2 regions of the Faecalibacterium sp. i25-0019-C1 genome follow, and region 1 is predicted to be linked to the other one. Evidence: riboswitches for the same ligand, from Rfam matches in the RefSeq annotation. Region 1 holds a riboswitch; the other holds the start of a gene.

Region 1 (3,204 bases):
TGTTTTAGGGCTCCCTTGTTTCCGGCACGAAGGCTCATGCCTGTGGTTGCGGCCACGAAACCCTGAACAAAACAAATGCACCCGGTTGCTGCGGTTCTGCCCACAGGCCGGGTGCATTTTATATTTTAGGAAAAATTACAGGTCACTGCGCGGGGAAGCTGCCATGGCCCAGAAGTTCAGCTCGTGCTCCGAGCAGGCATGGAAGATCTCGCGGCAGCGGGCAAGGCGCTCGTCGCTCAGGCCTTCGCAGACTTTTTCTGCAAACGCGGCCCAGTCGCGGCAGGCCGCCTCATAGCCCTTGTCAGCATAGTCCACCACCAGCGCACCATAAAGGGTATCCTGCACGGAAGGCTTTTCTTCCAGCAGTTTCTGGAAGATCCAGCCATAGCTCAGCATACAGGGCAGGCAGGCCATCATACACTCGGCCGCGCCATCGCCATTTTTGGCGGCTTCGATCATAGAGTCCACATAGGCACGGTTCTCCGGCCGCAGCGGCAGGCTCTGGATGCCTTCATCGGTCAGTCCAAAGTGCTTGAGATAGTGCAGGCGGGCTGCATCCTCGCTCTCATTCACGAAGGAAAGCAGGGAATAGTAGGTGCGGATGGTCTGCATATCCTTTGCCTTGGTCATGCCCCAGGCAAACACCTTGGCATATTCCCGCAGGTAAAGACTGTCCTCCACGATGTAGCCCTTGAAGCAGGCTTCATCCAGTGTGCCATCCGCAAGGTGGGTCAGAAATTCTGAGTGCAGACATTGCTCCCACACAGGCAGACTTTCCTGCACCAGCTGCTGCACAAAGGTCTGCTCACTCACCCACAAACTCTCCCTTCAGTGCAAACATATGGTCCATCGGGCCGGAGCCGTGGCCCAGATCCAGCATGGCAGAAAGACAGCCGGAAATGTAGGCCTTTGCGCGCTCCACCGATGCATCCAGATCATAGCCCTTTGCCAGATTAGACGCAATGGCGCTGGATAGGGTGCAGCCGGTGCCGTGGGTATTGGGGTTTGCAATGCGCTTGCCGCGGAACCATTTGCCGCAGCTGTCCCGCCACAGAAGGTCGTCGGCATCGTTGATCTGGTGGCCGCCCTTGCACAGCACGGCACAGTGGTATTTCTCGCTGATCAGCTTTGCAGCGGCCTCCATTCCGGCCGCATCGGTGATCTTCATGCCGGAAAGGATCTCAGCCTCCGGAATGTTGGGGGTGACCACCTCTGCCATGGGCAGCAGTTTTTCGGTCAGTGCCTGCACGGCATCGTCCCGCAGCAGCTTGGAGCCGGAGGTGGCAACCATCACCGGGTCCACCACGATATGCTTTGCGCCGTAGGTGTGCAGCTTTTCGGCGATCACACCGATCAGCTCTGCCGAGGATACCATGCCGATCTTGACGGCATCCGGGTAGATGTCGGTAAAAATGGCGTCGATCTCCTGTGCCAGAAATTCGGGCGTGGCTTCAAAAATGCCGGTCACACCTGTGGTGTTCTGGGCAGTCAGTGCGGTAATGGCGCTCATGGCGTACACGCCGTTTGCAGTCATGGTTTTGATATCGGCCTGGATGCCAGCACCGCCGCTGGAATCGCTGCCGGCAATCGTCAATGCAGTTTTCATGGTTACAACTTCCTTTGCAAAAAATGCGGAAATGCCCGCAAGGAGGCATCTCCGCACTTTGAAGCAGCAGTATCTCCCTACGTTGGCATTGTCCAAATCAGGTCACAGGTCTGGGCAAACAGCCCACTCTCAGCCTGCTTTTGCAGGCTCCCTTTTTCTGCGTTCAAGAATACCACAGTGCCGCTGCATTTGCAAGGGGATGGCCCTTTTCAATCGGCCCGCTGCGTGGTAAAATGGAAAAAACAAAGGGGGAAATACCATGAACATCACGGTCTATCTTGGAGCAAATGCGGGCAATGATCCTGCGCTGGCGGAAGCTGTCCGGGAACTGGGCAGCTGGATCGGTGCAAACGGGCACCGCCTTGTGTACGGCGGCTCCCGCAGCGGCCTGATGGGTCAGCTTGCCCAGAGCGCGCTGGACGCAGGCGGCACGGTGACCGGTGTGGAACCGCAGTTCTTTGTGCAGCAGGAGCTGCAGCACGATGGCCTGACCGAGCTGATCGTCACCAAGGACATGACCGAGCGCAAGACGAAGATGATCGAGCTGGGCGATGCCTTCATCGCATTCCCCGGCGGTACCGGCACGCTGGAAGAAATTGCAGAAGTGATGTCCCGGGTCTCGCTGGGTCAGCTGGATGCGCCCTGCATCCTTTATAATCTGAACGGCTACTACGACAGCCTGAAAGCACTGCTTGCCAAAATGATCGAGAAAGGCCTTTCCACGCCGCAACGCCAGCAGGGCATCCGATTTGCGGCGAATCTGGAAGAGATCACAACAATTTTGAATAAAGCCTAAAAGGAAACGCTTCCCAGCCGGGAAGCGTTTCCTTTTTATATCATTCTCCCAGTGCAGTGCGGATATTTGCCAGCACCTTCTGGCTCAGCAGCACAAAAGCCTGCTTGGTGCGTCCGGCAGAAACATTCGCGCAATGCACATTCTCACGGGCAAAGAAGTCTTCACCCACCGGGCCGGCAGCGGCACGGGTGTCACAGAAGAAGTGGGTGCCCGGCAGAGCAAGCCACTGTTCCAGAGCAGCAGAGTCAAAGCCCGGGCCGATGGAGGTGTTGAACAGCACCTTTCCCTCGCCCAGCTGCGCAAATTCGTCCTTGCCCAGCAGCAGGACATTTTTGTTCAGGCAGGTGAACACCACCTCGCTCTCGGTCAGCAGCTGTGCCAGCGGCTTATAGGCCATGCCCACAGCTTCGGCATCCGGCTTGCGGGTGCGGCTGTAATAGGCAATGTCGGCACCCATGAACTGCAGCGCGTCGGCGATCATTTTGCCGGACACACCCAGCCCGATGATGCCTGCCTTCAGCCCGGTGATCTCCACCGGCTCGTCCCGCAGCATGGGCATCCCAAAACCGTGCAGGATGCCGGTGAGCTCATGCAGGACGTACTCCACAACGCCGCGGTCGCCGTAGTCCCGGATGCCCAGCACTTTGATGCCGCGGGTGCGGGCATAGGCGATATCTACGTTGGCGCTCTCTTCCGAATACAGACTGCAGCACATGCCGATGTAACGGATATTCGGGCAGCGCTCGATCACGCTTTTGCCCATGCGGGAGGTATAGCTCAGAAGCACGGCATCTGCATCCCC
Region 2 (3,204 bases), 950 kb from region 1:
CCACACTGTGGACGGAAACGCCGATCATCATACCGTCGCCCACACGGGCGCGCACCTGCGCTGCGGCCATATCCTCCTGCCCCACGTGCACACCCTCGGCGTGGCAGCGGATGGCAATGTCCACATTGTCGTTCACAAAGAACGGCACGCCGTAGCGCTGGCACAGAGCATGGATCTCCACAGCCTCTTTCAGAAAAGCTTCGTCGTCCAGCTCTTTTTCACGCAGCTGCACACAGGTGACACCGCCCTTCAGGGCGCTCTCCACCTGTTCATAGAGGGTCTGCTTTCCCACCCATGCGCGGTCGGTGACGGCATACAGAAGCATGTTCTGCTTATCGCACTTCATAGTTTGCTCCTTCTTCCAGCTGATCCGGGGTCATATTGTAAATGGCATCGATGATATAATTGCGGTAGGTGGAGTTGCCGTCCAGCGGGGTCAGGCGTTTGTGGGCGGTCTCGCCCGCAAGGCCCATGGCGCACACTGCGGCTGCAGCAGCTTCCAGCGGATGGCCGGGGTTGGCGGTAACGAAAGCCGCCGTCAAGGCCGAAAGCTGGCAGCCCGTACCGGTGATGCTGCTCATCATGGCATTGCCGTTGCGGATGCAGTAGGCTTTTTCGGCATCGGCCACGATGTCGATGGCACCGGTAATGGCAATAACGGCACCCGTCTGGGCTGCAAAGGCCTTGGCAAAGGCCACGGCACTGTCCAGATTGGCCTCAGTAACTTTATCGGCCACATCGGCATCCACGCCCTTGGTGGTTCCCGCGCCGGAGGCCAGCGTTTTGATCTCCGAGATGTTGCCGCGGATCACGGTGAACTTTACGTCCCTGAGCAGGCGGAAAGCCGTGTCGGTGCGCAGGCGGGATGCACCCGCACCCACCGGGTCCAGCACCACAGGATGGCCCAGCTGGTTTGCCTTTTTGCCCGCCAGCAGCATGCTGGTGATGGTGCGGCTGTTCAGGGTGCCGATGTTGATGTTCAGACCGCCGCAGATGGTGGTGATATCCTCCACCTCGGCGGCATCGTCGGCCATGATGGGCGAAGCACCGCAGGCCAGCACCATGTTGGCGCAGTCGTTCACGGTGACGTAGTTGGTAATGTTATGGATGAGCGGGCAGGTGCGGCGCAGGTTCTCGAATTCTGTTTTGAACATTCGGGTGCCCCTCCGTCAGGAAAGACTGTTCTGCATGGAGCGCAGAGCGCCGGAGCGCTGCAGGCTGTACACCAGCACGCCCGCAATGATGGAACCCACTGCAGTGGAGATGAGGAACGGCACGATGTAGGCATAGAACGCGATGTCGCCGGCGCTCTTGCCCATGAGGAAGATGGCCACCGGGTAAGCGCACAGGCCGCCCAGAATGCTGGTGCCGAACACCTCGCCCACCATGGTGGCAAGGATGTTTTTGGTCTTATGGTACACAAGGCCGCACAGCAGTGCGCCGAACATGCTGCCGGGGAAGGCCATCAGGCTGCCCAGACCCAGCAGATTGCGCAGCAGCGAAGCCACAAAGGCCACGCCCACGCCCCACCACGGGCCAAGCAGCACCGCGCAGGTCACATTGACCATGTGCTGGATGGGTGCACATTTGCTGCCGAACATGGGGAAGCTGAATACGCTGCCCACCACGCACAGAGCGCACAGCATGCCGGCCAGCGCCAGCTTTTTCACAGAGAGTTTTTTCATAAGGCAAGGCTCCTTTCCAAACCTGCGGAAGCAGCAAAAACCATACAGCGCCTCCGCAAACAGCCCGCACCCGGTGCCAGACCCGGCGCAGGAACTATAAGAAGCGGTCGAGACTTTCTGGTCTCCTCTCACGCCGGAACACGGCTTCCCATCGCTGACGGTCACAAAGCTCAGGGCGCTCCCCCTCAGCCCGCTGCGGCACTTCCGCAGAAAAGTACAAGGCATCCTCCTTAATGGTAATCGGTACACAACAAAAAAAACAGGAGACACCTTCCGCGGTGCCTCCTGCAAAAAATCATCCATTCTGACTTCCTACGGCGGCATTATCCGCATCAGGTAAAAGGGTCGAAGTTTAGGTACTTCCTCTCAGCCTGCTTCACAAGCTCCCCTGTATTTGATTGTGACTGTATTTTACACCCTTTGCGCACAAATTGCAAGAGGGGGCAAAGGCGCGCACAGCGGTGCAAAACGTTTTTCACGCAGTTTTTGGGGCGTTTCACGCAGGTTTTATTGAAAAAGAAGGTGAAATATGGTATTTTCAAGGCGGACGCATACCCCCCCCCCGTAAGCAAAAAGGAGGAATTCCATATGAAGCAGACGACCCTGACCCAAAGGCTGCTTTCGGCCCTCGTGGCGCTGTGCATGGTGCTGAGCGTGTGCGCACCCGCCTTTGCGGATGTGACCGACCCTGATATGGCCAAGGCCGCACAGTGGTGCACCGAGCAGGGCACCATGGGTGCCAAGGGCGACCGCTTTGAACCCGAAGGCTGGACCCCGAAGTTCAAGGTGATCGAAGTGTGGAACAAGGCGTTCCCCGCAGCCTGATGCCGGCAGTGTGGATGCCGTGCTCAGTTCGGACCTTTTCCGTGAAAATGGGGCTGTTGCAAAATAGCTCTCTGAAAAAATCATGAACAAAACCCGGAACCTTTTCTCGGCCAAAACGGCTCAAAAAGGGTTCCGGGTTTTTGATGTTATGCTGTTTCCGCCTTATCCGTTCCACCCTCTGGCAGAGGGGTCCAGCATTTCGGTGGCAGAGTAAATGAGGGCGTTGCAGATGGCTGCAGCCACATTGCTGCCGCCTTTGCGGCCCATGGCGGCGATGGCAGGCACGCCGTATCGCTCGCAGGCGGCAAACAGTACTTCCTTGCTTTCCACCACATTCACAAACCCCACCGGCACGCCAATGACCAGTGCAGGCCGCAGACCGGCTTCCATTTCCTCCGCAATGGTCAAAAGGGCCGTGGGCGCATTGCCAATGGCCAGAATGGCCCCCGGGTGCTCCCGGGCAGCGCGGTGCATGGCGGCAACGGCACGGGTGGTGCCCGCCTGCTTTGCGGCTTCGGCCACAGCGGGGTCTGCCATGTAGCAGATGGCTTCACCGTTCAGTTTTTTCAGGCCCGGCTTTGTGATGCCCGCCAGCGCCATATTAGTGTCGGTAACGATGAAAGCACCCGCGTGCAGGGCCTTGACTGCGGCTTCCACCGCGCCGGGTGTAAAGCGCAGATTTTTGGCATAGTCG

The links. A riboswitch is a leader RNA that binds a small molecule or an ion and turns the genes downstream of it on or off. The one in region 1 is predicted to bind thiamine pyrophosphate.
Region 2: another riboswitch for thiamine pyrophosphate. It lies ahead of thiW (energy coupling factor transporter S component ThiW); the one in region 1 lies ahead of thiD (bifunctional hydroxymethylpyrimidine kinase/phosphomethylpyrimidine kinase).

Annotation. Positions count from the first base shown of each region.
Region 1 covers NZ_AP031428.1:1,298,951-1,302,154, forward strand. The annotation lists gene ACGHUK_RS06435 (TENA/THI-4 family protein) at 136-813, opposite strand; gene thiD (bifunctional hydroxymethylpyrimidine kinase/phosphomethylpyrimidine kinase) at 806-1,606, opposite strand; TPP riboswitch at 1,663-1,770, opposite strand; gene ACGHUK_RS06445 (TIGR00730 family Rossman fold protein) at 1,866-2,402, shown strand; gene ACGHUK_RS06450 (D-isomer specific 2-hydroxyacid dehydrogenase family protein) at 2,443-3,204, opposite strand, start outside.
Region 2 covers NZ_AP031428.1:2,252,448-2,255,651, forward strand. The annotation lists gene thiE (thiamine phosphate synthase) at 1-346, opposite strand, end outside; gene thiM (hydroxyethylthiazole kinase) at 333-1,154, opposite strand; gene thiW (energy coupling factor transporter S component ThiW) at 1,170-1,685, opposite strand; TPP riboswitch at 1,978-2,085, opposite strand; gene ACGHUK_RS11185 (hypothetical protein) at 2,274-2,510, shown strand; gene ACGHUK_RS11190 (precorrin-8X methylmutase) at 2,673-3,204, opposite strand, start outside.